DNA from 3 places in the Arthrobacter sp. MMS24-T111 genome. Region 2 is predicted to be linked to each of the others. Evidence: riboswitches for the same ligand, from Rfam matches in the RefSeq annotation. Region 2 holds a riboswitch; each other region holds the start of a gene.
What was found. A riboswitch is a leader RNA that binds a small molecule or an ion and turns the genes downstream of it on or off. The one in region 2 is predicted to bind thiamine pyrophosphate.
Positions count from the first base shown of each region.

Region 1: another riboswitch for thiamine pyrophosphate. It lies ahead of thiO (glycine oxidase ThiO); the one in region 2 lies ahead of thiD (bifunctional hydroxymethylpyrimidine kinase/phosphomethylpyrimidine kinase).
Region 3: another riboswitch for thiamine pyrophosphate. It lies ahead of ACX5I6_RS03220 (ECF transporter S component); the one in region 2 lies ahead of thiD (bifunctional hydroxymethylpyrimidine kinase/phosphomethylpyrimidine kinase).

Region 1 is NZ_JBTZRO010000001.1:2,491,075-2,500,510, reverse strand. Features, by position in the region: gene moeB (molybdopterin-synthase adenylyltransferase MoeB) at 1-1,017, opposite strand, end outside; partial or broken gene ACX5I6_RS11805 (TetR/AcrR family transcriptional regulator) at 1,102-1,768, shown strand; gene ACX5I6_RS11800 (DUF3107 domain-containing protein) at 1,813-2,037, shown strand; gene ACX5I6_RS11795 (hypothetical protein) at 2,064-2,366, shown strand; gene ACX5I6_RS11790 (thiazole synthase) at 2,430-3,242, opposite strand; gene thiS (sulfur carrier protein ThiS) at 3,247-3,483, opposite strand; gene thiO (glycine oxidase ThiO) at 3,480-4,769, opposite strand; TPP riboswitch at 4,764-4,883, opposite strand; gene thiE (thiamine phosphate synthase) at 4,911-5,603, shown strand; partial or broken gene ACX5I6_RS11770 (RNB domain-containing ribonuclease) at 5,634-7,138, shown strand; gene ACX5I6_RS11765 (DEAD/DEAH box helicase) at 7,429-9,099, shown strand; gene ACX5I6_RS11760 (DNA-methyltransferase) at 9,108-9,436, shown strand, end outside.
Region 2 is NZ_JBTZRO010000001.1:2,931,764-2,941,199, forward strand. Features, by position in the region: gene ACX5I6_RS13745 (bifunctional folylpolyglutamate synthase/dihydrofolate synthase) at 1-582, shown strand, start outside; gene ACX5I6_RS13750 (DUF4233 domain-containing protein) at 586-1,041, shown strand; gene ndk (nucleoside-diphosphate kinase) at 1,089-1,508, shown strand; gene ACX5I6_RS13760 (vitamin K epoxide reductase family protein) at 1,572-2,240, opposite strand; gene ACX5I6_RS13765 (Rne/Rng family ribonuclease) at 2,678-6,205, shown strand; TPP riboswitch at 6,234-6,331, shown strand; gene thiD (bifunctional hydroxymethylpyrimidine kinase/phosphomethylpyrimidine kinase) at 6,339-7,859, shown strand; gene rplU (50S ribosomal protein L21) at 8,124-8,432, shown strand; partial or broken gene rpmA (50S ribosomal protein L27) at 8,494-8,758, shown strand; gene obgE (GTPase ObgE) at 8,876-9,436, shown strand, end outside.
Region 3 is NZ_JBTZRO010000001.1:701,202-710,637, forward strand. Features, by position in the region: gene ACX5I6_RS03195 (O-succinylhomoserine sulfhydrylase) at 1-1,047, shown strand, start outside; gene ACX5I6_RS03200 (glutamate--cysteine ligase 2) at 1,052-2,278, opposite strand; gene ACX5I6_RS03205 (UDP-N-acetylglucosamine 1-carboxyvinyltransferase) at 2,346-3,869, opposite strand; gene ACX5I6_RS03210 (energy-coupling factor transporter transmembrane component T family protein) at 3,976-4,776, opposite strand; gene ACX5I6_RS03215 (ABC transporter ATP-binding protein) at 4,773-6,320, opposite strand; gene ACX5I6_RS03220 (ECF transporter S component) at 6,320-6,943, opposite strand; TPP riboswitch at 7,011-7,150, opposite strand; gene ACX5I6_RS03225 (DUF4235 domain-containing protein) at 7,370-7,633, shown strand; gene mnhG (monovalent cation/H(+) antiporter subunit G) at 7,646-8,047, opposite strand; gene ACX5I6_RS03235 (monovalent cation/H+ antiporter complex subunit F) at 8,037-8,315, opposite strand; gene ACX5I6_RS03240 (Na+/H+ antiporter subunit E) at 8,312-8,857, opposite strand; partial or broken gene ACX5I6_RS03245 (Na+/H+ antiporter subunit D) at 8,854-9,436, opposite strand, start outside.

The DNA of each region.
Region 1 (9,436 bases), 440 kb from region 2:
CAGGATCCGTCCCTGCGGAATGAGCTTGGCTCCGTCGATCCGGACGATGTCGTACTCGCCGGCTTCCCGGACGTCCACCAGTTCGAAGTCCTTGAGCCCGGCTTTCCGCGACGCGAGCATGGTGGCCAGCTGGGTGGCGGTGATGGTGTGTTCCGTGTCCGTGGTGGACTCCGGGGCAATCCCGCAAAACGCCTCATAGTCCGTGAGTTCGGTGATGGGTTCCGCCGCGGGGTCCTTGGAGACCCGGATCTCCCGCCAGCTGCCGCCGAGGGCATCGAACAGCGCCACGCGGCCCAGCAGGGAGCGCCCGACGCCGGTAATCAGTTTCACTGCCTCGGTGACCATCAGCGAGCCCACCGCCGCGCACAACATGCCGAAGACGCCGCCTTCGCCGCAGGACGGCACGGAACCGGCGGGAGGGGCCTCGGGATAGAGGTCCCGGTACGTGGGGCCGTGCTTCTCCCAGAAGACACTCACCTGTCCGTCGAAACGGAAGATGGAGCCCCAGACGTAGGGTTTGCCCAGGATGGCGGCGGCATCGTTCACCAGGTACCTGGTGGCGAAGTTGTCAGCGCCGTCCAGGATCAGGTCGTAGTCCGCAAACAGTTCGAGGGCGTTACCCGAATCCAGGCGCACGTTGTGGAGCCGGACGTCCACCAGCGGGTTCAGGGCGGCGATGGCGTCGCGGGCCGACTCGATCTTGGGCCGTCCCACATCCTGCACGCCATGGATGACCTGGCGCTGCAGGTTGCTCAGGTCCACCACGTCGTCGTCGATGATGCCCAGCGTGCCCACCCCTGCCGCGGCAAGGTATAGCAGCGCTGGTGAACCGAGGCCTCCGGCTCCGATGACCAGCACTTTGGCGTTCTTGAGCCGCCGCTGCCCCAGTGCGCCGATCTCGGGAATGATCAGGTGCCGGGAGTAGCGTTCCACCTCGGCGGACGTCAGGGCGGCCGCCGGTTCCACCAGCGGATCCAGCGAAGGGGTTGAAACATTTGCGGTGAACGTCGAAGCCATACTTCAATGTATGCCCCGGGATACCGCCGGGTCATATTACCCCGCAGTAAAGTGAATGTAACTGCAATGGAAAGAAGGCCAACTGTGGTCCCTGAAGCACGGGCTGACCGCCCGCCCGCGGCCGAACCGCAAACTCCCTCCCGCCCCGCAGGCCAGCGGTCCGCCAGGCTGCCCCGGGACGAGCGCCGTGCGCAGTTGCTTGCAGCCGCCCAGGAAGTCTTCGTTGCGAACGGCTACCACGGGGCCGCGATGGACGAAATTGCAGAGACTGCCCACGTGAGCAAGCCCGTCCTGTACCAGCACTTCCCGTCCAAGCGTGAGCTTTACCTGGCCTTGCTGGAAAGCCATCTGACGTCGCTGACAGAGCTGATGCTGGGGGCGTTGAACTCCACCACGGACAACGACGAGCGCGTGCAGGCCGTCATGCGCGCCTACTTCCACTTCATCGCCAACGACGACCAGGCGCACCGTCTGGTGTTCGAATCGGACCTGATTAACGATCCGGATGTCAGCTCCAGGCTGGAGACCTTCAATCGGACCTTCGCCGACGCCATCGCCCGGGTCATTGCCGAGGACACCAAGCTCCCCCACCTGGAGGCGGAGCTTCCTGGGCCGCGGCCTTGCCGGGATGGCGCAGGTCAGCGCCCGGTATTGGCTGGAAACGGACGGCAACCTGGACCTCAACGTGGCCAGCGACCTCATCTACCGTTTAGCTTGGCGCGGAATCTCTCGCTTCCCCAAAGAGTCCTAGACTACAAATAAGACATCATCGACGAACCAGGCTGGGAGGCCCCCTTGGAAATTAAGATCGGCGTTCAAAACGTTGGCCGCGAGATCGTGCTCGAATCAGACCAGGATGCTGAGACGGTGGCCAAGACTGTTGGTGAAGCCATCAACGACGGCACCCAGTTGCGCCTGAAGGATGACAAGGGACGCCTGATCATTGTTCCCGGCAGCGCGCTGGCCTATGTGGAAATCGGCGCTGAAGAGGTCCGCCGCGTAGGTTTCGGCCAGTTCTAGGCTGACCGCACGTTCCAAGGAGATCCATGCTGTCGCTGACCATCGTGGTGCTGGCCACGCTCGCCGCCGGGTTTATCGTCTGGGCCAATGACAAACGCCATTCCAGGTACGGCGCGGGCGTGCCCGCCGGGATCGCCGTGGGCGTCGCGGCGATGGCGTGGATCATCCTCATGACGGCAGGTTTCGGCTATCTTCCGGGTTTGACGTGGCTCCCCTGGGTCCTGCCCATCGTCCTGGGCATCGCTGCGGCCGTTGCCGCCGTCGTCTACCTGGGCCGCACCCGGACACGCCATGACACGGAACGGCTGAACGCGGTCCTGCGGAGCTGAACCGACCCTGAGTAAGGCTGTGGCCACCACCCGTCCGGGTGGTGGCCACAGCCTTATTAACTGCTAGAGGAACTCGGCCCGGCCCTCCATCGCCGATGAGGCCAGGGCGTGTTCCCGGCGCGGGATGCGTCCGGCGGCCCTCGCCAACCTGCCGGAAATCACGGCGTGCTTGAAAGCTTCGCCCATCAGCGCCGGATTCTGCGCCCGCGTCACGGCCGTCGCCAGCAGGACGGCGTCGCAGCCCAGCTCCATGGCCAGGGCGGCGTCGGAGGCCGTACCGATGCCCGCGTCCAGGACCACGGGGACCGAGGCCCGGGAGACGATGAGTTCGATGTTGTGCGGGTTCAGGATGCCCAGACCGGTGCCGATCGGTGCGCCGAGCGGCATGACGGCGGTGGCACCAAGATTTTCCAGCCGCAGCGCCAGCACGGGGTCGTCGTTGGTGTAGGCAAAGACCTTGAAGCCGCGGTTGACCAGTTGCTCGGTGGCCTCAACGAGTTCCACGGCGTCCGGCAGCAGGGTCTGTTCGTCGGCGATGACTTCCAGCTTCACCCAGTCGGTTTCGAGGGCTTCCCGGGCCAGTTCCGCGGTAAGGACAGCGTCCCGGGCGGTGAAGCAGCCGGCGGTGTTGGGCAGGACTTTGATCCCGTGGTCCACCAGCAGCTGGAACAGCGAGCCGGTTTCCGCTGGTGAGTAGCGCCGCATGGCCACCGTGGTCAGTGCCGTGCCGGAGGCCAGGAGCGCGGCGCCCAGTCCGTCCAAGCTGGGCGCACCGCCGGTGCCCATGATGAGCCGGGATCCCAGGGCGACGCCGTCGATCACCAGGGTGTCCCCTGCGGCTTGGCTTGCGGTGTTGATGGTGCCGGTTTCGGTCATGGTGTCAGCCTCCTTGTACTGCGGTAACGAGTTCGATGTCGTCGCCGTCGGCGAGCGCGGTACCGAACCACTGGCTGCGCGGCACCACCTGGGCGTTGTGGGCGACGGCGACGCCCAATTTCCTGCCGTCCGTCGCCTGGCCGTTGGGGGCCAGCGGCCGCCCGGTGACCTGGCTGACGAGCGTGGTGATGGAAGCGCCGTCGGCCACCGAGTGCGGGTTTCCGTTGAGGGTGATATTCACGCTGTCTCCTTCATGTGGGGGCTGGGGACGGCCACGGCCGACCCGGAAAAGCGGTCCGGGCTGAACGGCGCCCAGCGGGGATCGACGGCCCCGTCCAGCAGTGTTGTGCAGATGGCGGCGGCGGAGGGCGTGAGCAGCACCCCGTGCCGGAAGAAACCGGTCGCGATGATCAGCCCCGGCACGTGCCCGTCCGCTCGGCCCCCGGATCCCAAGGACGCCGCAACCCGGCCCAGCAAGGGTGCATTGTCGGGGGTCCCGGGGCGCGCCCGGGCGGTGCATTCCAGCAGTTCAAGTTCGGCGACAGCGGGAACCAGTGCCTGGGCGTCACGGAGCAGTTGGTACACGCTGCCGGCGCTCACGGCGTCGGAAAGCGCGTCCTCCCGCTGGGAGGCGCCGATGACCACCGTGCCATCCTCCCGGGGGACGATGTACACCGGGATCCCGTGGACCACCCCGCGCACCGTGGCCGTCACCAGCGGGCGCAGGTGCTGCGGCACGGAAAGCCGGAGGATGTCCCCGTGCACCGGCCGCAGCGGCAGGTCAAGGCCGTGGGGCAAGCCGTCAAGGGACGCCGCGTGCAGGCCGTTGGCCACGACCGTTTCCCTCGCCAGGACCATGCTGCCGCTCCCAAGGCGGACGCCGGCCACCGTCCCGTCCTTCCACAGCAGTCCGGCCGCCCGCTCCGGGACGGCAAAACCTTCCGTGGCACCGGCAACCGCCAACGTCGGGGTTTCCCGTGCCGCTGCGGCGAGCGCCAGGCGCACTGACGCTATCAGCTTCCTCGGGTCCACCTGGTGGTCGGCCGGGGTGTCCAGCGCGCATGAGATCCCCGGGCTCAGCAAGGGTTCGCGGCTGCGGGCTTCACGCACGGTCAACGGTGCCACCTCCAGGCCGCTGGCCTGCTGCACTGCGCGCAGGTCCATCAGCGCCCGCCGGTCGGCAGCGTCCACACCGACCGCGAGGGTGGGTGTCGTCAAGTAACCGGTCCCGGTTCCGGCTGCGGCGGCGACGCCGGCAGCGAAGCCGGGCCAGCGGGAGGATGCGTCGAGCATGAGCTCCAGGAGGTCCTCTTCCTGGTAGTGCAGCTCGCTGACGGGGGCCAGCATGCCGGCAGCGGCCCAGCTGGCGCCGGCGCCGGGCGCGTCATCGATGAGCGCGACGGAACGGCCGGAGCGCTGGATCTCCCAGGCGATTCCGTGTCCCACCACCCCCGCGCCGATGACGGCGACGTCGGCCCGGATGGCGTCATCGCCAGGCCCGGGCCGGCAGTTCCTGGTGCTGGTCATGGTGCGGTTCCTTCCCTACGCCGGTATTAGCCGGATCAGGTCAAGCGGTCGGCTCCAAAGCCCTCTCAGCCCGGCGCTTTGTGACAGCTGCCGCGGGCTCCCGCAGTACCAGCCCAGTTTAGAGGAACTAGGCTGGCAGGCATGAATATGTCCCCCTCCTCCTTTCCTGCCCTCGGGGCGGCCAGACTGTACCTCTGCACGGATGCGCGCCGGGACCGCGGCGACTTTGCCCGGTTCGTGGATGCCGCGTTCGCCGGGGGCGTGGACATCATCCAGTTGCGCGACAAGAGCATCGAGGCCGCCGAGGAACTGGACCTGCTGGCGGTCTTGAAGGAGGCGGCGGTGCGTCACGGGCGGCTGTGGGCCGTCAACGACCGGGCCGACATCGCGGTGCTGTCCGGCGCACCGGTGTTCCACATCGGCCAAAAGGACCTCCCGTTGGCTGCGGCCCGGACGCTGGTCAACGGTAATGCGGCCATCGGGCTGTCCAGCCACAGCCCGGACCAGGTGGATGCCGCCCTCTCCGCCGCTGCCGGGCCTTCCCACCTGGACTACTTCTGCGTGGGACCTGTCTGGGCCACGCCCACCAAACCCGGCCGGACCGCCGTCGGGCTTGCCCTGGTGAAGTACGCCGCCAAGGCCGCCGCGGAGGTACCCAGCCCGGTGCCGTGGTTTGCCATCGGGGGCATCGACCACGGGAATGTGCACCAGGTGGCGGAGGCAGGTGCACGAAGGATCGTGGTGGTCCGTGCCATCACCGAGGCGGCGGATCCCGCGGCCGCTGCAGCCTCCCTGCTCGACGCGCTGGACGCTGCCGGCCCCGGGCCTGCGTAAAACCCAGGACTTGGAGTTACGCTGACTTTTGTGTCACATCATCGGTTGGCTCCCAATGTCCGCGACCATCGGAACGCACTGGAAGAGGCACTGGGTGCGTTGCGGGCAGAACTCGAACTGCCGGGGCCTTATCCGGCAGCGGCAGTGGAGGACGCCCGCGCCGCCGTGGCGGCCCTGAAGCTGCCGTCCTATGACCTGACCGCCGTCGCGTTCGTGACCATCGACCCCGCCTCGTCCACCGACCTGGACCAAGCCGTGTTCATCGAGCCGGACGGGAGCGGCTACCGGGTGCTCTACGCGATCGCCGACGTTCCTGCCTTTGTTGCACCGGGTGGTCCGTTGGATGCTGAGACCCGGCGCCGCGGACAGACGTTCTACGCCCCCGACGGCCGGATCCCGCTTCACCCGGAGGTCATCAGCGAAGGGGCCGGGAGCCTGCTGCCGGGCCAGGAGTGTTCGGCTTTCGTCTGGGAGTTCACGCTCGACGCCGACGCAGCGGTGATGTCCGTCGGCGTCAGGCGGGCGCGGATCCGCAGCCGCGACAAGCTCAGCTACAAAGGTGCACAGGCCGCCCTCGACGCCGGCACCGCTCCCCCGTGCTGGAACTGCTCCGGGAAGTGGGGCTGAAACGGGTGGCGCTGGAGCGGGCGCGCGGGGGCGCCAGCCTCAACATGCCGGAGCAGGAGATCGTTCAGTTGCCCGACGGCGGCTACCGGATCGACGCCGCCCCGCAGCTTCCCGTGGAGGACTGGAACGCGCAGATTTCGCTGATGACGGGGATGGCGGCCGCCCAGCTCATGCTGGAAGGCAAGGTGGGCATCCTGCGCACCATGCCTGCCCCGGATGAGCGGTCGCTGAGGCATTTCCGGCTGCAGACCGAGGTGCTGGGCAGGCCGTGGGACGGCGAAGTCAGCTACGGCGAGTACCTGCGGTCGCTGGACCCCACCGATCCCCGCCAGCTGGCCATCATGCATTCGGCCGGGATGCTGTTCCGGGGCGCGTCCTATACAGCGTTTGACGGGACAGTCCCGGACGACGGCATCCAGTCCGCCATCGGCGCCGCCTACGCCCACACCACCGCCCCGCTGCGCCGGCTGGTGGACCGCTTCGTGCTGGTGATCTGCGAGGCCCTCAGCAACGGCGGTGACGTTCCGGGCTGGGTACGGGAGGCGCTGCCGCTGCTGCCGGGAATCATGGCCGGTTCCGACCAGCTGGCGTCGCGGATGGAGCGGATGGCGCTGGACACGGTGGAGGCGGCATTGCTGCTGAACCACATCGGCCAGGAATTCGACGCGATCGTGATTTCCGGGTCCAAACCCCAGAACGGGAACGGCAACGGATCGGCCAAGAACGGGAACTGCAACGCGTCCGCGAAAAACGGCAACGGGAACGGCAGCTCCGGGATCATCCAGATCGCCGAACCGGCGGTCACGGCACGCTGCGCCGGCGAGCTGACCTCCGGTACCAAGGTGCGCGTCCGGCTGCTGTCCTCCGACATCACCACCCGGCAGGTCCACTTCGAGCTGGTTCCATAGGGCCCGGCGGACGCGGCAGGAACGGGCAACACGGGGATTTCGCCCCTGTACGGCTAGACTGGGAAGGTAGAACTGGATGCCCGGTCGTTGATTTCCTTGATTTGAAACCAACAAGCCCGCCCCTACGCGATCTTGAGATTTGCCCGTTGGTCACCAGTGCCAGCATTAGATAGCCCGCGATCGGCTTCCACTGGATTAGCTTGCGCGCCCGAGCGTGCTCCGGAACGGCCAGGACTGGCCGGCCCGTTGAGCAGGCAGCGCCATTGCCCAAATGAATAAGGAAACTCCCCGTGAGTGAATTGCATACCCACCAGCTCCTGACCGATGCGTCCGGCACCGAGACCATCGAGCCGGAAGAGACCATCATTTCGGACGAGACGCCGCACGAGATCGCGGAGAAGTCTTTTGCCGACTACAACGTCCGCGCGGACATCGTCGAATCCCTGGCCGACGCCGGGATCACGCACCCCTTCCCCATCCAGGCCATGACCCTGCCGGTGGCACTGGCAGGCCACGACATCATTGGCCAGGCCAAGACCGGCACCGGCAAGACCCTGGGCTTCGGCATCCCGGCTCTGCAGCGGGTCATCGGACAGGACGACCCCGGCTACGCCAATTTGGCCGTCCCGGGCGCCCCGCAGGCCCTGGTCATCGTCCCCACCCGCGAGTTGGCGGTGCAGGTGGCCAACGACCTCCAGACGGCCTCCCGCAAGCGCAACGCCAGGATCACCACCATCTACGGTGGCCGTGCCTACGAGCCCCAGGTTGAAGCACTCCAGCAGGGCGTCGAAGTAGTAGTTGGCACCCCGGGGCGCCTGATCGACCTGTACAAGCAGAAGCACCTGAGCCTGAAGAACGTCAAGCTCGTGGTCCTCGACGAAGCCGACGAAATGCTGGACCTTGGCTTCCTGCCGGACGTTGAGACCCTCATCGCCGGAACCCCGGCTGTCCGCCAGACGCTCCTGTTCTCGGCAACCATGCCCGGCCCCGTCATCGCGATGGCGCGCCGCTACATGACCCAGCCCACCCACATCAGGGCAGCCGATCCGGATGATGAAGGCCTCACCAAGCGCGACATCCGCCAGCTCATCTACCGTGCACACAGCATGGACAAGACCGAGGTGGTGGCGCGCATCCTGCAGGCCCGGGGCCGTGGCCGGACCATCATCTTCACCAAGACCAAGCGCACCGCCGCCAAGGTGGCCGAGGAACTGGTGGACCGCGGTTTCGCCGCGGCAGCCATCCACGGCGACCTGGGCCAGGGCGCACGTGAGCAGGCGCTCCGCGCGTTCCGCAACAACAAAGTGGACGTGCTGGTGGCAACAGACGTCGCTGCCCGCGGCATCGACGTGGACGATGTCACCCACGTGATCAACTACCAGTGCGTCGAGGACGAAAAGATCTACCTGCACCGGGTGGGCCGCACCGGCCGCGCCGGCAACAAGGGCACTGCGGTCACGTTCGTCGACTGGGATGACATGCCGCGCTGGGCGCTGATCAACAAGGCCTTGGGCCTGAGCGTCCCCGAGCCCGTGGAAACCTACTCCTCCTCACCGCACCTCTACAGCGACCTCGACATCCCCGAGGGCACCAAGGGACGCCTTCCGCGCGACAAGCGGACCTTGGCCGGCGTTGACGCCGAGGTGCTTGAGGACTTGGGTGAAACCGGCAAGAAGAACAGCCGCGGCGGCCGGGACGCCTCCCGTTCCCGCGACCGCGACGGCCGGGGACGTGGAAAGGACGACGGCGGAAAGGCCGGCGGCCGGGACTCCGCCCGCTCCGGTGAGCGCCGTCGTCGTACCTCCGACTCCGCCGCCCCTGCCGCCGACGCAGCCGCCCCCGCGGCCGACGGCGACCAGTCCTCGCGCACCCGCCGTCCCCGGACCCGCACCCGCCGCCGCAACGGCGAAGTGGTTGGCGCCGCGGACAAGGGCGGCCAGCCCGGCAGCTCCGAGGGCTAACTGCGTCGATGACAGACACTGTTTGGGCGCCGGACGGCGGCAGCCTGGTGGTGCACGCGGACAACGCGGATTACCTCCCAACACTGCCGGACGGCGCCTTCACGCTGATCTATGTGGATCCGCCCTTCAACACGGGCAGGCCGCAGCAGCGGCAGGAAACCCGGATGGTGGCCAACGCTGAAGGCAGCGGGGACCGGGTGGGTTTCAAGGGCCGTTCCTACGACACCATCAAGGGCGCACTTCACCGCTACGACGACGCGTTCAGCGACTACTGGTCCTTCTTGGAACCGCGGCTGGTGGAGGCGTGGCGGCTGCTGGCCGACGACGGCACCTTGTA
Region 2 (9,436 bases):
CTGCTGGTGCCGCTTCATGGATCCCACCAGGCGCAAAACGCCGCCGTGGCGGTCGCCGCACTGGAGGCGTTCTTTGGCGGCGAAAAGGAACTCGACTTCGAGGTCCTGCAGGAAGGATTCGCTGCGGTGACCTCGCCCGGCCGCCTGGAAGTGGTGCGCACGGCGCCCACCATCGTCGTGGACGCCGCGCACAACCCGGACGGCATCCGGGCCTCCGCCGCCGCCCTGCAGGAAGCATTCACGTTCACCAAGCTGGTTCCGGTAGTGGGCGTACTCAAGGAGAAGGACGCCGAAGAGATCCTGCGCGAACTCAAGGAATCCCTGGGCGGCCTGGCCGACGAGTACTGCTTCACCCAGTCCAACTCCCCGCGCGCAGTTCCGGCAGCCGACCTCGCCGAGCTCGCCATTGACCTTGGCTTCGGCGAAGACAAAGTACACATCGCCGAGAAGCTGGACGACGCACTGGAATGGGCCGTTGAGCGGGCCGAAGCCAACGACGACCTCTCCGGCGCCGTGCTGGTCACGGGCTCCATCACCCTGGTGGCTGAGGCACGGATCCTGCTCGGGAAGACTGAGGCGTAATCCATGGCCAGACTGACAAAGGCACAGCGCGAGTGGCGCCCCGGGATGCCGAAGAAGCGCCGCTCCACCAAAGTCATGTTTGCCTCCACGGTGCTGCTCCTGGAAGCATTCGTCATGTTTTTCGCCACCCTCGCGGTGTTCGGCCTGCGCCGGGAGGAGTTCCCGCCCGCCCTCATTTTGGGCGTAGGCCTTGCCCTGAGCGCCGTCATGGTGGTGGCCTGCGCGGTCCTCACTAAGCCCTGGGGGGTGGCGCTGGGGTGGATCCTGCAGGTCATCCTGATCCTGACCGGCATCTTTGAGCCGGCCATGTTCCTGGTGGGCGCCCTGTTCGCCATCGCCTGGTGGTACGGGATCCGCACGGGCATCAGGCTTGACCGTGAAGCTGCGCAGCGCGCCCGCGAGGAAGCTGAATGGGAAGCCTCCCACCCGGACCAGGCCGCCGGCCCGGCCCAGCCATAGTACCCGTAGACTTGACCTGAAACCCCACCCGAACCATTGGAGCAGTTGTGACCACAGAGCGCACCCTCGTCCTGATCAAGCCCGACGGCGTCGCCCGTAACCTGACCGGCGCCATCCTGGCCCGGATCGAAGCCAAAGGCTACAGCCTTGTTGAGCTGAAGAAGGTTGACGCCACCCGCGAACTGCTGGAGCAGCACTACGAAGAGCACGTGGGCAAGCCGTTCTACGAGCCGCTGGTCGAGTTCATGCTCAGCGGCCCGGTCGTGGCGGCCATCTTCGAAGGCCACCGCGTCATCGAAGGCTTCCGTTCACTGGCCGGGACCACCGATCCCACGACGGCGGCACCGGGCACCATCCGCGGCGACTTCGGCCGCGACTGGGGCCTGAAGGTCCAGCAGAACCTGGTCCACGGGTCGGACTCCACCGAATCCGCCGAGCGCGAGATCAAGATCTGGTTCCAGGGCTGACAGGCCCCGGAACAGCAAGAAGCCCTTGGTTCTTTCGAACCAAGGGCTTCTGTCATCTGCGGCCTAGAAGCCCGAGGTACCGGCGAACACCTGGATGAACGCAAAGAAGATGGTGGCGATGACGGCAACATACAGCAGCGCCGTGATGATCCAGCCGGAATCGCCAAGGATGCGGGTTGCCCGGGCGGGCAGCGGGATGACTCCTGCCGTGATGTTCCTGATGGTGGTCCAGACGAACAGCGGGATCATGGCCGACCACACGATCATGCAGAACGGGCACAGGATGTGGATGGAGTACAGGGCCTGGGACCACAGCCACACGACGAATGCGAAGCCCAGCGTGACGCCCGCCTGCAGGCCAACCCAGTACCAGCGGGCGAAGGTGGCGCCCGCGAGCAGGGCCATGCCCACGGTAATGATGATGGCGAAGGCCACGATTCCGATGAACATATTGGGGAACCCGAACAGTGAACTCTGCCAGGTCTGCATGACCTGGCCGCATGAGATCCAGGGATTCACGTCGCACACGGTGGTGTGGTTGGGGTCCTTGAGTACCTCGAGCTTCTCCAGGACGAGGGTGCCGGAGGCAAGCCATCCCACGATTCCGGTGATGACCAGAAGCCAGCCGAACGGCCGGTTCCGGGTCATCCGGGGGAGGTTTTCGGCAGCAGCGGTGCGCGGCTCGACGGCTCGATCGCTTTCGTGGGCGCTGACGGGGGAGATGCTGGGCATGGGTGTGGCGTCCTTTTCATCCGGTGCTCCTGTGCCTGATTGTAACGCCGGTGGCTGGGCCCGCCACCCAGAAAGGCAAGGGCGGCGCGGGCCTCCGCGGCGATCCTGCCCGGGTATGAGAGAATGAACGTGGCTGGAAGCCGATCCACATTCGGACTCCGGTCCGGTGGTTTGTTCCCAAGACCGCCAATGATGAGCAGGGCAGGCTTCGGAATTCTCCGGCACTCCCGCGACTCCATTGAGCGGCACCTGGTTGTGGCACGCAGAACAACGGGTTTTCAGAACATCCACCGGCTCCTGTGGGCTGCCGCACCCCAATGCCGGTGCGAACCCGGGAGCATCCATTTGACTTCTGTCAACGCCTGCGGGTTTTGACAATATGTGCCCCAATGGGTGCCGGATGTGGCGGTACGTCAGGGGCAGGAGTGTAGCCACATATGGATAATGATCGAGAACTGGCCGTTAATGACGAAGCAGTGGCAACAGAGGCCGCTGCTGCACCGAAGAGGGCTCCGCGGACCCGGCGCAAGGCGGCGCCCAAGGCTGCCGAAGCCGTAGCGGACGAGGCCGTAGCGGACGAGGCCACCGCACCAGACCCTGCGGCCGACACGCCGGTGGAAGAACCCGCCGCGGAGAAAGAGGCGCCCGCCCGCCGCACCCGCGCCCGGAAGAAAGCCGACGCCGCCGAACCCCTTCCCGCGTTCGCCGATGACACTGCGCCGACCACCGGCGCAGCCGTTGCCGCAGTTGAAGTATCCGCACCGGCCCCGGCCGATGAGGGCCCGGCTGCCGGCCCGGACATCGCGGCGGACGCCGAAACGAAGCCTGTACGCCGCCGTCGGGTAGCCACCCGCAAGGTCGCTTCCCCGGCTCCGGCCCCGGAAACTGTAGCGGCGGAAGCTGCTGACGCCGCTCCGGTGCAGGACGCCGTGGAAGAAACCGCAACGGAGGAAACCCCCGAGGCGTCTGTTGCTGCCCCGGAAGCCGCCGCCGGCCCCGCCCTCGAAGAGGTCCCGCACGCCCCGGTGCAGGCACAGGAGCCCGCTGCCGCACCTGCAACTCCCGAGGCCGGAAGCGACGCCGCGTCAACGGCGGCAGCAAGCCCCTTTGGTTCGCTGTTCCTGGAACCAGGTTCCCCCACGTCAGTCCTCTTCCAGGCGCCGGACCTGAGCACCGTGGTCCGCCCCACAACGCCCGCGGCGGAAGAGACCGACGAGGAAGAATCCGACGAGGCAGACGATTCCGCCAGCCGCCGCCGGCGCCGCAGCCGTGGCCGCCGCGGACGGAGCCGCATCGGCGACCGGACAGATGAAGACGTCGAAGGCGGCACCGGTGACGCCGATGCCGACGACGAAGCCGACGAGGACGCCAACGGGCCGGTGGAAGACGGCGTGACCTCCCGCCGTCGCCGTCGCCGCCGCCGCGGTGACCAGGACCTGGAGCTGACCGGTGGGGAAGGCGACGATCCGCCCAACACGGTGACGAGGGTCCGTGCGCCGCGCGCCGTCAGCGAAGCGCCGGTCAACAACCGGGTCACCAGCGTCAAGGGCTCCACCCGCCTTGAAGCCAAGAAGCAGCGCCGCCGCGAATCCCGCGACACCGGCCGCCGCCGCACCGTGATCACCGAAGCTGAGTTCCTGGCCCGCCGCGAATCCGTGGACCGCCAGATGATCGTCCGGCAGCGCGACGACAGAATCCAGATCGGCGTCCTTGAAGACGGCGTCCTGGCCGAGCACTTCGTGTCCAAGACCCAGCAGGACTCGCTGATCGGCAACGTCTACCTGGGCAAGGTCCAGAACGTGCTGCCGTCCATGGAAGCTGCGTTCGTTGACATCGGGCGCGGCCGCAACGCCGTGCTGTACGCCGGCGAGGTCAACTGGGAAGCCGTCAACCTCGAAGGCAAGCAGCGCCGGATCGAAAACGCTCTGAAGTCCGGCGACACCGTCCTGGTCCAGGTGACCAAGGACCCAGTGGGCCACAAGGGTGCCCGCCTCACCAGCCAGATCTCCTTGCCCGGACGCTACCTGGTGTACGTGCCCGGCGGCTCCATGACGGGCATCTCGCGCAAGCTGCCCGACGTCGAACGCAACCGCCTCAAGCGCATCCTCAAGGACCGCCTCCCCGAACACGCCGGTGTCATTGTCCGCACCGCGGCCGAGGGGGCATCCGAAGAGGAGCTCACGCACGACATCAACCGCCTCCGCGCGCAGTGGGAGGGCATCGAGAGCCAGTCCAGCTCCACCAAGGTCCTTGCCCCCGAACTGCTGTACGGCGAACCTGACCTGACCATCAAGGTGGTCCGCGACGTCTTCAACGAGGACTTTTCCAAGCTGATCGTCTCCGGCGAGGAAGCCTGGGACACCATCGAGGCCTACGTCACCTACGTGGCCCCGGACCTGGTGGGACGCCTCGAGAAGTGGACCAAGGACCAGGACATCTTCTCCGCCTGGCGGATCGATGAGCAGATCCACAAGGCGCTCGAGCGCAAGGTGTTCCTGCCCTCCGGCGGCTCGCTGGTGATCGACCGCACCGAAGCCATGACCGTGGTGGACGTCAACACCGGAAAGTTCACCGGCAGCGGCGGCAACCTCGAGGAAACCGTCACCAAGAACAACCTCGAAGCTGCCGAGGAAGTGGTACGCCAGCTGAGGCTGCGCGATATCGGCGGTATCATCGTGATCGACTTCATCGACATGGTGCTCGAATCCAACCGCGACCTGGTCCTGCGCCGCCTCGTCGAGTGCCTGGGCCGCGACCGGACCAAGCACCAGGTTGCCGAGGTCACCTCCCTGGGCCTGGTCCAAATGACCCGCAAGCGCATGGGCACGGGCCTGCTGGAAGTCTTCGGCGAGCAGTGCGAGGCGTGTGCCGGACGCGGCGTCGTGACCCACGACGATCCCGTGGAGCACCGCAGGGCCAACATTGTGGCGGCCGAACACCACGTCCAGCGCGCCGACAACCGTCCCGAAGCCCGCGGGGAGGCCCACCGTCCCCACGGGCAGCGGACCGATGCCGCCCAGCCCGGTGCACGCCCCGAGCGGAAGCGCCGCCGTGGACGCGGCGGCCAGCAGGCCGAGGCAGTACCGGCGCCGGCAGTGCACGTGCACACTGTGCAGCCGGATCCCAGTGACGCCGAGCGGCACGCCAAGGCTGAAGCCACCCGGCTTGCCCTGGCCAACATCGCCGCGGCGGCCCACGCGGCGCACCTCCACGACGACGAGCTGGCAGCTGCCCGGCACGCGCCGGCAGGGCAGGCTCCGGACCCGCAAGCACCGGTCCAGCCTGCACCGGCAGCTGACGGGGAAAAGCACGACGCCGATACACACGGGCGTCCCGCGGCGGTCCTGACGTTCGGCGGCGAGAAAGTCCCGCTTCCGTTCGTGGAGCACGCGGAGGAGCAGCAGCCCAAGCCCGCCCTGACGCTGGACCGGCTCGCGGAAGCATTCGCGCACCTCGGCCAGCCGGTTTCCGCCGTCGAGGACGCTCCGGAAAATCCTGCAGCGGCTGAACCGGCAACGGAACAGGCCGCACAGGAGCCCCGGCCGCAGGGCGGCGAAGCCCCCGCGCGGGCCGCGGAAGCACCGGCTGAAAAGGACTACTCCGACCACACGCTGGAGCAGACAAGGCAGCGCAGGCCGCGCCGCCACCGGGCCGCCAGCCGAGCCCAGGGCGCCGCGAACGAAACCGCCGTCCAGCACCATGAGAACGTCCAAGCCGCCACTACCGGGCACTCGCACGCAGCCAAGGCCCCCGAGCCCGCGAACCAGAAGGTTCCTGATACCGGGAAGCGTTCTGAGGAACCCATCATCCTCGGCGTGGGCGTCCCGGCTTCGGAAGCTCTAAATTCCGGCAAGCCACGGCGTCGAGAGGTGAAGTCCCCGTCTCGTGGACCATTCCCCCCGAAAGTACAGGGGGAACAGTCCACGGGGCGGGGACTTCCTGCATCTGGCCGCTGTCACCTTTAGCCCGGCATCGCGCCAACGGCTAGGCTGGGAAACCGACACGGGGTGCCGCGCAGAAGGCCGGCTGAGATCCACACCCGTTGAACCTGTCCGGCTAGTACCGGCGAAGGGATGTCTGTTGTCTTCGACCCTCTCCATGCCCCTGCCAATTGCCTCCACTGACGCCACCGGCACCCCTGCCGGCCGCGACATCCCACGGGTCCTCTCCATCGCGGGCTCGGATCCATCCGGTGGAGCAGGAATCCAGGCGGACCTGAAAAGCATTGCAGCGCACGGCGGATATGGCATGGCCGCCATTACGGCACTCACCGCGCAGAATACCCGCGGCGTTGTGGCCGTCCACGTCCCGCCTGCTGCGTTCCTGGCCCAGCAGCTCGATGCCGTCAGCGACGACATCACCATCGACGCCGTCAAGATCGGCATGCTCGGCGACGAAGCGGTGATCCGCACAGTCCAGCAGTGGCTCGAAAAGGTGCGTCCCGCCGTCGTGGTCCTGGACCCCGTGATGGTGGCCACCAGCGGCGACCGGCTGCTGAAGGAATCTGCCGAAGCCGCCCTCCGCGACCTGCTGCCCGTTGCCCACCTCATCACCCCCAACCTGCCCGAACTGGCCATGCTCGTGGGCGAAGAGCCCGCGGGGGACTGGGAAGCCGCGCTGGACCAGGGCAGGCGCCTGGCGGATGCCACCGGCGCCACGGTCCTGGTCAAGGGAGGACACCTGTCAGGCGAAGGCTGCCCGGACGCGCTGGTCAACACCGCCGGTGTGCTGGCCCGGGACGTCGTGGAAGTGCCCGGCACCCGTGTCAACACCCGCAACAGCCACGGCACGGGTTGTTCGCTGTCCTCTGCCATGGCAACGGTCCAGGCCCGGCTGGGCGACTGGGAAGCGTCGCTGCGGACGGTCAAGCCCTGGCTGGCCGGAGCGCTTGAGGAGTCCGGCCGGCTGGAGGTCGGCCAAGGAAACGGGCCCGTGCACCACTTCCACCACGTGCGGCCCCACCTGCCGGAAGGCGGCTTCGCGGCCAGGCTCTGGGCCGAAGCCCGGCAGGACCTGGCGGATATCTACGCCCTGGACTTCATCCACGGCCTTGTCTCCGGCGAACTGGCCGAGAAGGACTTTGCCTACTATCTTGCCCAGGACGCCCAGTACCTGAACGGGTACTCCCGGGTCCTGGCCCGGGCCAGTGCCCTGGCCCCGTCCGAGGCGGAGCAGCTGTTCTGGGCAGGCTCGGCCCGGCAGTGCCTGGAGGTCGAATCGGAACTGCACCGCTCATGGCTCAGCACCCGGCCTGGGCAGACGGGCCTGGGGCCCGTCACCAAGTCCTACGTTGACCACCTCACAGCCGTCTCGGCGTCGGTGAGCTATGCGGTCCTTGCCGCCGCCGTCCTGCCCTGTTTCTGGCTCTACGCCGAGGTTGGCAGGACACTGCACGCCCAGTTCCTCGCGGCGGGCGAACCGGAAGGGCACGCCTACGCTGCGTGGCTCCGCACCTATGCCGACGAGGGCTTCGCCGAGGCCACCCGGCAGGCCATCGCCATTGTGGACGCGGCCGGACGGAAAGCCTCCGACCATGAACAGGCCGCCATGGTGACGGCGTTCAAGCAGTCCTGCCGGCTTGAAGTGGAATTCTTCGACGCGCCGCGCATTCACTCCTGACGTCCAACGGCGGCGCCCCGGCTACAATGGATACGCACGGTTGCGGCGCTGCATGCCAGGCTGTGGTTACTATCACAGCCGGCCCTCCGGAACCAGCCTCATTTGCGGCTGGAGACGGATTTAGCGTATTCTGGATCTTCGGTGCTTACGCCAACACTTGGGTTATGACCCCACGGCGTTGAGGCACAGCGAGAAACCAGGCTTTTATTGAGTCGGTTCCGCACGCAAATTTTGTTATAAACGTCGAGAGAAGTGAGTTCCCAAGTGGTGTACGCGATTGTCCGCGCAGGCGGCCGCCAAGAGAAGGTTTCCGTTGGAGACTTCGTTACCCTGAACCGCGTCGCCGGTGGAGCCGGCAGCACCATTGAGCTGCCCGCACTGCTCCTGGTTGACGGTGACAAGGTCACCTCCGCAGCCAAGGACCTGGCCAAGGTAACTGTTACGGCTGAAATCCTCCAGGACCTGCGTGGTCCTAAGATTGTCATCCAGAAGTTCAAGAACAAGACCGGCTACAAGAAGCGCCAGGGTCACCGCCAGGAACTGACCAAGGTCAAGATCACCGGCATCAAGTAACCGCCGGTTACTGTTCAGGCATTTCAACAGATTCCCCAGAATTTAGAGGCAGGCATTTCAGATGGCACATAAAAAGGGCGCGAAGCTCCACTCGCAACGGTCGCGATTCCAACGCACAGTACCTCGGCGTCAAGCGCTTCGGCGGCCAGGTTGTTTCCGCAGGCGAGATCATCGTCCGCCAGCGCGGCACCCACTTCCACCCGGGCGCCGGCGTCGGCCGTGGCGGTGACGACACCCTGTTCGCACTGACCCCGGGCGCCGTTGAATTCGGCACCCGCCGCGGACGTCGCGTGGTCAACATCGTTGCTGCTGCAGCCGCAGAGTAACAACAAGTCTTGAAGCGGTGGAGCGGGCCTGAGGGCCCGCTCCACTGTTCTTTAACCGCATTACAATCGTTGTGGCGTCCCCGGGCGCCGCGTAAACAGCATTCTGAGGAGATCCACGTGGCCAGCTTTGTAGACCGGGTAGTACTGCACGTATCCGGCGGAACCGGCGGCCATGGATGCGTTTCCGTCCACCGGGAGAAGTTCAAGCCCCTTGGCGGGCCCGACGGCGGCAACGGCGGCAACGGCGGCGACGTGATCCTCCGGGTGGACCACCAGACCACCACCCTCCTCGACTACCACCACGCGCCGCACCGGCACGCCAGCAACGGCGGGCCCGGTATGGGCGACTGGCGCGGCGGCAAGAACGGCGAAACCCTGGTGCTTCCCGTTCCGGACGGTACCGTGGTCAAGTCCAAAGACGGCACCGTCCTGGCCGACCTCGTGGGTGAAGGCACCGAATACGTGGCCGCCGCCGGCGGTATTGGCGGACTCGGCAACGCCGCCCTGTCCTCCCAGAAACGCCGCGCTCCCGGGTTTGCCCTGCTGGGAATCGAAGGCGACTCCCGCGATGTGGTCCTGGAACTGAAGTCCATTGCAGACATCGCCCTGGTGGGCTTCCCGTCCGCGGGCAAGTCCAGCCTGATCGCCGCGATGTCCGCCGCCCGGCCCAAGATCGCC
Region 3 (9,436 bases), 2.2 Mb from region 2:
GACGAGCGCTTCGTGTACTCGCGCTACGGCAACCCGTCCGTGGCCACCTTCCAGGAACGGCTCAGGCTGTTGGAAGGCACCGAGGCCTGCTTCGCGACGGCGTCGGGCATGTCCGCGGTGTTCACCGCTTTGGGCGCGCTGCTCGCCGCCGGTGACCGGGTGGTGGCCGCCCGGTCACTGTTCGGGTCGTGCTTCGTGATCCTGAACGAGATCCTGCCGCGGTGGGGCGTGGAAACGGTCTTCGTCGACGGCCCGGACCTGGACCAGTGGCGCGAGGCCCTGTCCAAGCCCACCACCGCCGTCTTCTTCGAATCCCCGTCCAACCCGATGCAGGAAATCGTGGACATCGCGGCGGTGAGCGAACTGGCCCATGCCGCCGGCGCCAAGGTAGTTGCGGACAACGTCTTCGCCACTCCCCTGCTGCAGCGCTGCGGGGACCTCGGCGCGGACGTCATCGTGTACTCCGGCACCAAGCACATCGACGGGCAGGGCCGGGTCCTGGGCGGCGCCATCCTTGGCACCAAGGAGTTCATCGACGGCCCGGTCAAGCAGCTGATGCGCCACACCGGTCCGGCGCTTTCGGCGTTCAACGCCTGGGTCCTAACCAAGGGCCTGGAAACCATGAGCCTGCGCGTCCGGCACTCCTCGACCACCGCCCTGCGGCTCGCCGAGTGGCTCGAGGAGCAGCCTGCCGTGAGCTGGGTGAAGTACCCGCTGCTGAAATCGCACCCGCAGTATGAGCTGGCGGCGAAGCAGATGAGCGCCGGCGGCACGGTCCTCACCCTTGAGCTGGCGCCCTCGGGCGGGCGCTCCGGCAAGGAGGCCGCCTTCGCCCTGTTGGACGGCCTGCGGATCATCGACATCTCCAACAACCTCGGCGATTCGAAGTCCCTGATCACACACCCCGCCACCACAACGCACCGCGCCATGGGGCCGGAGGGGCGGGCCGCCATTGGCTTGAGCGACGGCGTGGTCAGGCTGTCCGTGGGGCTCGAGGACGCGGACGACCTCATCCGCGACCTGGAACAGGCGCTGAAGCAGATCTAAGGCGTCAGGCCTGGCGGACCCGCAGGAGTTCCGGAGTGTCTTCCACGTCGGAAAGATCCAGGGCGCCGCGCATGGTGACGTCAACGGCGTGCCGGACCACTGCCCCGAAACCCATATCCTCGGGAGGCGGTCCGGCCAGCGCCCTGTCGCGGGCCCGGCGCTGTTCGGCGGCCCCTGTCCCGCGGGCGATGATGTGCTCCACGCCCTGCCGGGCCAAGGCCAGTTCGCCCTGTTCCTGCAGGACAGGTGCCAGGTAGTCCACCAGGGAACGGGCTACGTCCGCGGCCGGGGCCGGGCGGAAGTTCCCGAAGTCCAGGAGCTCGCCGCTGAGTCCCGAACTGCTGGCCTGCCAGGAGGCCATCCGCAGCAGGACAGTGGGCACGGGCGCCGGGTCCACGCCCTCGCGCCATTCCCTGCCGGCTGATTCCACCAGGGCGCGGACCAGCACGGCGATCAAGGCTGCATCCTCGGCGCGGAGGCAGACATCGGCCACCCGCACCTCAACCGTCGGGTGGTTCCGGGAGAGCCGCGCGTCGAAATACAGCATCCCCTCATCGAGCATCACGCCGGTGTCCAGCAGCCGGGTGACCACCCTCCGGTACGCGGGGTACGTCCCGTAGATCGCGGCCGGACCGGACGTCGGCCACCGGTTCCAGGCCTGGGTGCGGTAGCTTTCGAAACCGGTGGGGACGCCGTTCCAGTACGGCGAGTTGGCGCTCAACGCCGTCAGGACCGCCAGCTTGTCGCGGATCCGGTCCAGGACCGCCACGCCCTCTTCCGGTGATTCGATGTAGGTGTGCACGTGGAATCCGCAGGTCAGCTGCTCCTGCGCCGTGAGGCCAAAGCGCTCCAGCATCCTGGCGTAGCGCGGGTCCGGCGTGGTGTGGCTGGTGGATGCCAGCGGCGACGTGGCCAGCGCAGCCACCCTGGCGCCGTGTTTGGCCGCCGCTTGGTTGGCCATGGCGCGGCCGGCCCTGATCTGCTCGAGCAGGGCCCCGGAATCCAGGCAGGGCTTGGTCTGCGTCTCGATCTGCTCAAGCTTCAGCTCGGCACTGAGGCCCATCTCGTCGTCGTGATCCGCCTGCTTCCCGGAGTGGTGGAGGTCCGGGTCCACCGGGAGATCGTCCGCGGCCACACGGTGGCCTGCGAGGAGGGCGTCCGCCAGGGCAAGCGGCTCCCCGGACTCCGGATCAACAATCAGGAGTTCTTCCTCGACGCCGAAAGTACGCATACGAACATTCTGCGTCAGGGACCGGAAATTCCGGGCGCCGCTGGTCATCATGACGAAGCATGAACGCCTAGTCCTGGAAGTACTCCACCTTGGCGCCGATGGTGTTCAGGCGCTCCGCCAGGTCCTCATAGCCGCGTTCAATCACGTAGATGTTGCGCAGCTCGGAGACGCCCCGCGCGGCGAGCATGGCCAGAAGCAGGCAGGCGGCGGGCCGGAGTGCCGGCGGGCAGCCCACTTCGGCGGCACGCCACTTGGTGGGTCCGTTGACGTAGATCCGGTGCGGGTCCAGCAGCTGCACCTGCGCACCGAGCCGGTTCAGCTCCGTCAGGTAGATGGCCCGGTTTTCGTAGACCCAGTCGTGGATCATCGTCTGCCCGTGGGCGTTCGCGGCGATCACGGCAAAGAAGGGGAGGTTGTCGATGTTCAGCCCGGGGAACGGCATGGGGTGGATCTTGTCCTCGGGGGCGCGCAGCTCCGACGGCTTGGTGGTCACGTCCACCAGCCTGGTGCGGCCGTTGCGGGCCATGTATTCGCCGGAGATTTCGAGCTTCTGCCCCATCTGGCCCAGGGTGGCCAACTCGATTTCCATGAATTCGATGGGTACCCGGCGGACCGTGACCTCGGAGTTGGTGACGATGCCGGCCGTAATCAGGCTCATTGCCTCGATGGGGTCCTCGGACGGGAAATACTCGATCTCGGCGTCGATCACGGGCCGGCCGGTGATCCGCAGCGTGGTGGTTCCCACGCCATCGATGGCCACCCCGAGCATCTGCAGGTAAAAGCACAGGTCCTGCACCATGTAGTTGGGGCTGGCGTTGCGGATCACGGTTGTTCCCGGCCGGTGGGCCGCCGCCATGATCGCATTCTCGGTAACGGTGTCCCCCCGTTCGGTGAGGACAAACGAACGGTCCCGGGTGTCCGCGGGAGGCGCCTGGACCGTGTAGAAACCTGCGGTGGCTTCCACCGAGAGCCCGAATTCGCGCAGCGCCTGCATGTGGGGTTCCACCGTGCGGGTCCCGAGGTCGCAGCCGCCGGCGTAGGGCAGCCGGTACTCCCGTGACTCGTCCAGGAGGGGGCCCAGCAGCATGATGACGCTGCGGGTGCGCCGGGCCGCGTCCACGTCCATCCCTTCCAGGTCCAGGACGGCCGGGCGGCGCAGGCGGAGATCCGTGTCGTTGAGCCAGGTGCATTCCACGCCGATGCTGGTCAGCACTTCGACGATACGGTTGACTTCTTCGATCCGGGCCAGGCGGCGCAACACGGTGGTGCCCCGGTTGATCAGGCTGGCGCACAGCAGCGCCACGCCGGCGTTCTTGCTGCTGTTGACGTCCACCGCACCGGAGAGGGTACGGCCGCCCTCCACCCGCAGGTGCGTCATCCTGGGTTTACCCACGTTGACGATGCTCCGGTCGAAGATGTTCTCCAGCCGCTGGATCATCTTGAGGCTGAGGTTCTGCTTGCCTTGTTCCATCCGGGCGACGGCGCTCTGGCTGGTTCCGAGTTCGGAAGCCAACTGGCCCTGGGTCCAGCCCTTCTCGGTCCGGGCGTTCCTCAACATGGCGGCGACGTGGCCGGCGGTCTCCTGAGTCATGACGAAAATATATCATAAATGAGATAGCAGGCCGGAGCGCGGCCATCCGGGTGTTTATATGGGGTAACCTACCCGCTACATGCGATAGTACCGCCAGGTAACCCCGTTAGCTGCCCAACCACACCATGTTCCAACGGCCCGCGGCAAGCGCCGCACCAAGGGCACAGCCGGCGATCAGGACGCCGCCGCCCACCACCCACAGGTCCAGGACGCTGAACGTTGATTCCCGGGCCCAGGTCCGCTGAGCGCCGCCGAAACCCCGCGCTTCCATGGTCACGGCAAGCCTCGACGCACGGCGGATCGCCTGCACCAGGAGCCCGAAACTCTGCCCCAGGGTCGCCTTTACCCGCTGGACCACGTTGCCGCGCGACCCCACGCCGCGGGCACGCCGGGCCATGCCGATGGTCTGCCATTCCTCGGCCATGAGCCCCACCAGGCGCATCGCCGCCAGCGTTCCCAGGACGAACCGGTGCGGCAGGCGCGCCTTCTGTGCCAGCGCATCGGCAAGGTCCGTCGGATCGGTACAGCTCATCAGGAGCACCGCCGGAAGGGCGATCGCGAAGCCCCGCAGCAGGAAGCCGATGCCCAGCTGGAGGGAGCCTTCGCTCATGGTCCAGATGCCGGCGTCGAGCAGGATCCTCCCGCTGTCCGGCGCCAGGATGGAGGTGCTCCAGCCGCCGATGGCGGCGGCGAGGATCAGCGGCCAGCCCCGCTGCCAGAGCAGGGACGCGGTGAGGCCGGCCAGGGGAAACAGCATCAACTCGAAGACCAGGGCCACGGACGCGGACACCCAGTCGATGGACAGTGCCAGGACCGCGGTGATCAGCACGACAGCGGCAAATTTGCTCAGCGGGTTGGCCCGGGCAAGGAGGGCGCGGTTGCCGTCCAGGGTCAGCTGCTGCCTCATGGCGCCACCGGTTCCGCAGCGGCCAGCCGCAGCTCGGCCCCGCCCAAAGCCTGGGTGAATTCGGCGTCGTGGGTCACGGACACCACGGCCGTGCCGGCGTCCAGGAGTTCGGACAGGAACGAGGCCAGCTCTGCCCAGGTGTTGGCGTCCTGCCCGAACGTCGGCTCGTCCAGGACCAGCACCTGCGGGCTGGCGGCCAGGACCGTGGCCACGGACAGCCGCCGCTTCTCCCCGCCGGACAATGTGTAGGGATTGGCGTCCACCAGCCGGGTGAGCCGCAGCCGCTCAAGCAGCTCCTCCACCCGGTCCTCGCCGTGGCCCAGGTGCCGCGGCCCGAACAGCAGCTCGTCCAACACCTTGCCCGTCACGAACTGGTGCTCCGGTTCCTGGAACACGGTGCCCACCCGTGAGATCAACTGCTCGGCCTTCCACGCGTAGGGGTCGATCCCGGCACCGCGGCTAAGGTCCACCGTGGCGGACACCTTTCCGGCCACCGGTTCAAGGAGCCCGGCAAGGGTCAGTGCGAACGTTGATTTCCCGGCGCCGTTCGGGCCGGTGACGGCCAGCGCCTGGCCGGCCCTGACCTGCGCGGCAACACCCTCCTGGACAGGAACCGGCGGGATTTTCCGGAAGCCTTTGCGGCGGGGACGCTCGCGGGAGACGGCCAGGTCTTCGGCTGCCAGCAGGAGGTTGCCGGTTCCGGCGGCAGGGTTGCCGGACCGGCGGCGGGTGGCCGGCACATACCCCGGCACCCAGACTCCGGCTGCCGTCAGCATGGCCCGGGCCTCGCCGAGCACGCGGTCCGGAGGTCCGTCCAGGAGCACGGCGGGATCCGAGGCGGAGCCCGGCTGCAGGACCACGATCCGGTCCACCAGGTCCTTCCAGACGGAAACCCGGTGCTCCACCACCACCAGGGTGGCACCGGTCTTGTCCAGGCAGCGTGCCACGGCGTCACGGACCTCCAGGACGCCGTCCGGGTCGAGGTTGGCGGTGGGCTCATCCAGCAAGATCAGCCCGGGGCGCATCGCCAGGATGCCCGCCAGCGCCAGACGCTGTTTCTGCCCGCCGGAGAGGGCCGACGTCGGGTGGTCCAGCGGGAGGTGGGAGAGTCCGACGTCGGCAAGCGCCTCGTGCACGCGCGCCCAGATGGCGTCGCGGGGCACGGCAAGGTTCTCGGCGCCGAAGGCGACGTCATCCCCCACCCGGGAGAGGACCACCTGGGTCTCCGGGTCCTGCTGCATGAGGCCGGACCGGCCTCGACGCTCGCGGGGTGGAGCGCCGTCGACCAGCAACGAACCGGACTCGTCCGCGTCGCCGGCCTCGCCGTCGTCGTTAATGTCGCCCAGGACCCCGGCGAGGGCATGCAGGAGCGTCGATTTCCCGGCACCCGAGGGACCGAGCAGGAGTACCCGCTCTCCGGGGCGGATATCCAGGTCGAGGGCGTGGACTGCAGGTTTGGCCCTGCCGGCATGCCGCCAGCCCCAGCCACGGGCCGTAATGGCGGCAGGGCGCACGCCTCCTGCGGCGTCCTGGGAGGGCGCCATCAGGAGAAGACTGGCTCCGTTGCAGCCTTGCGGGACGCGAAAGAGCTCAGCACGCCGGTGCGGGCCAGTCCGCGGGTGGCCAGCCAGGACAATGCGCCCGCCAGCACGGCGCCGGACACCGTGGTCAGGACTATGTAGGCGAGCTTGTCCGCCCCGGAGTAGGCAATGTTCCAGCCCCAGGGTGCGAATGAGTCATTCAGGCCGCAGAAGAAGCCCGCGGCCGCCCCCGCCAAGAGGGAGACGGGCAGGTTGAACTTGCGGTAGACGAAAACCGCGAAGATGATTTCCGCGCCCAACCCCTGGATGAAACCGGAGAAAAGGACTGAGGCGCCATACTGGGAACCCATCAGGAGCTCGCCCGTTGCGGCCACGGTTTCGCAGAACAGGGCGGCTCCGGGTTTGCGGATGATGAGCATTCCCAGCACGCCGGGAATCATCCAGCCGCCGGCCAGGATCCCGGTCAGGGGCGGGTAGGCGGCGTTCATGGGGGCCGACAGGGCGGCGGCGCCCTGGTCCCAGGCCCAGAAAATGACTCCGCCGGCGATGGCCACCAGGGCCGCCACCACGATGTCGACGACGCGCCAGGACTTACTGGTGGTCTTCTTGATTGCAGCAGTACTCATGTGATCCTCCTGGGTAACAGGAGGGGAAAGTGGCTCCGGCTGGCGGACCGTTACCGGTCCGGCCGGACACTTTGAGAACTCGACTCCCTTGCGCCGGTACTAACCGGATCAGGTTCGAGGGTCTGCGGCTGTCCCGCACTCTCAGCGCCCACCTGCGGTTCCCGGCATGGCCGGTTGTCCGACGGCGGCGCTCCCCTGTCGTTTTTAGATGTTGATGTTCGCGTGTAAATACTGCCCGGTTCGGGCGTGGTCAAGTTTACACCTGGCGGGGGCTGGGCGGCGGCCATGACGGCTGTTGCACCGGATGTGACCGCGGACCGCCGTCAGCGGGCCGGAGAGGATGCCGGCCATGCCCTTGCCCGGACCAGTCCGGGTGTACGGCTAGGCTGGAGGCAGTCCGTTTTCCGCCCGCAAGGAGTACTAGGAATGAACCTCTTCATCAAGCTGCTCGGTACCGGGGTGAGCCTGGGCGCAGGCCTGGTCGGCACCAAGCTCGTCAACACCATCTGGGAAAAGACCACCGGGCAGAAGCCGCCCAGCGGCAAGGGCGAGGACGTGCCCACCAGCCTGCGGTCGGCATTGACCTTCGCACTGATCTCCGCCTCCGTCAGCGCCACCATCCAGGTCCTGGCCAACCGGGGCACCCAGCGCGCCATCACCCGCTTCGCCAAGACGCAGGACATCGTCTAGCTGCTGGCGTTTTTAGCCGTCGTCGCGGTTGTCCGTCCGGGCAGCCTCGGCGGCGGCTTTTTGCACTACGGCCTCGAGTTCATCGGCGGCGAGCAGCTCCCGGTGCAGGTGCTTGGTGCGGTAGCCGGCCCGGCCCACCATGTGCGCGGACACCGGCACCGTGAGCAGCTGGAAGATCCAGGCCACCACCAGGACCGGCCACACCCACCAGGTGCGCATCTGCAGCCCAATCGCTGCCAGCAGCAGGAACAAGCCCAGGACCTGCGGCTTGGTGGCGGCGTGCATGCGGCTCATCAGGTCCGGGAAACGGAGCAGCCCGATTGCGGCGCCCAGGGACAGGAGCGCGCCCGCCACCATGAACACCGCGGAGGCAAGGTCGATCCACGCGTCCGCGCCGGAAAAGTCAGGATTCATGGGGGTTCACCCTCCGGTCGGCGACGAACCGGGCCACCGTGACCGACCCGATGAACCCGATGATGGAGATGGCCACCACCAGCATCAGGTTGTTCAGGTGCCGGTTCACGGCCATGTCCACGCACAGGGCCCCGCCCAGGATGGCGAGCAGGACATCGGCCGCAAGGACCCGGTCCAGCAGCGAAGGGCCGCGGGCAATCCTGATGATGGCCCCGCCCGCGGCGAGGGAGAAGATGACGGCCGTGACCGCCAGGACAACGGGCATCATGCGGACGCCTCCATTCGGACGGCTTCAAGTTCTTCGGCGGAACCCATGATGCGGATCAGGCCTGCTTCGATGGACCGGACCTCGTTCCGCAGGCCCTCGATGTCCTGCTTCGAGGTGATGTTCAGTGCGTGCAGGTACAGGGTGGAGGCCGGGCGGTCTACCTCCACCACCAGGGAGCCGGGAATCAGGGAGATCACGTGACCGGTGGCCGTGACGATCAGGTCCTGGTGGCTCCGGAGCTTCACCGCGACGACGGCGTTGGTCACCTTGGGTCCGCGGACGGTGGCCAGGTACAGGACCTGGCCGCTGGCGACCACCACTTTCGCCAGGAAGGCAAAGGCAAAGGGCACGGCGTACAGGATGTTGAACCGGCCGCTGAGTTCCACCGGCGGAAGGTAGAACAGCCTGGCAACGCCCACCGCCAGCAGGGCGCCGAAGAGCAGGTTCCCGGGGCTGAAGTCCTGCCAGAGGGCACCCCACACGATCACCAGCCAGACCAGGAGGGGAAGCTCCTGGCGCAGCGAAATCCGTTTGCGGCTCATCGTCCTCCTCCCGTCACGGTGGCCGGGACGGCGGTATTGCTGCCGAGGACCGACTGGATGTACGGGGCCCGGTCGAGCATGTCCCGCGCAGCCTGGTCGGAGAGACCGAACAGCGGCCCGGCGAACACGGTCAGGGCGACGCCGAGCACCACCAGGCCAAGGGTTGATCCCACCATGGTGCGCGGAAGGAGCGTGACCGTGTTGAGTTTGGCGCCCGGCCCGGCGGCGCGCCCGGAGGGTCCGGCCAACAGCACAGGGTCCGGATGTTCGGCGTCCTCCGGCTTCCGCCAGAACGCACGGTTCCATACGCGGGCGATGGCCAGCAGCGTCAGCAGGCTGGTCAGCACCCCTCCGATCACCAGCGCGTAGGCCAGCGGGGTTCCCAGCTCAATGCCGGCCTGCAGCAGCCCCACCTTGCCGAGGAACCCGGAGAACGGGGGGATGCCGGCCAGGTTCATACCGGGGATGAAGAACAGCATTGCCAGCAGGGGCGACAGCTTGGCCAGCCCGCCGAGCCGGTCAACCGAGGAGCTTGCCGCCGCGGCGTTCGATCAGGCCGGTCACCAGGAACAGGCTGGT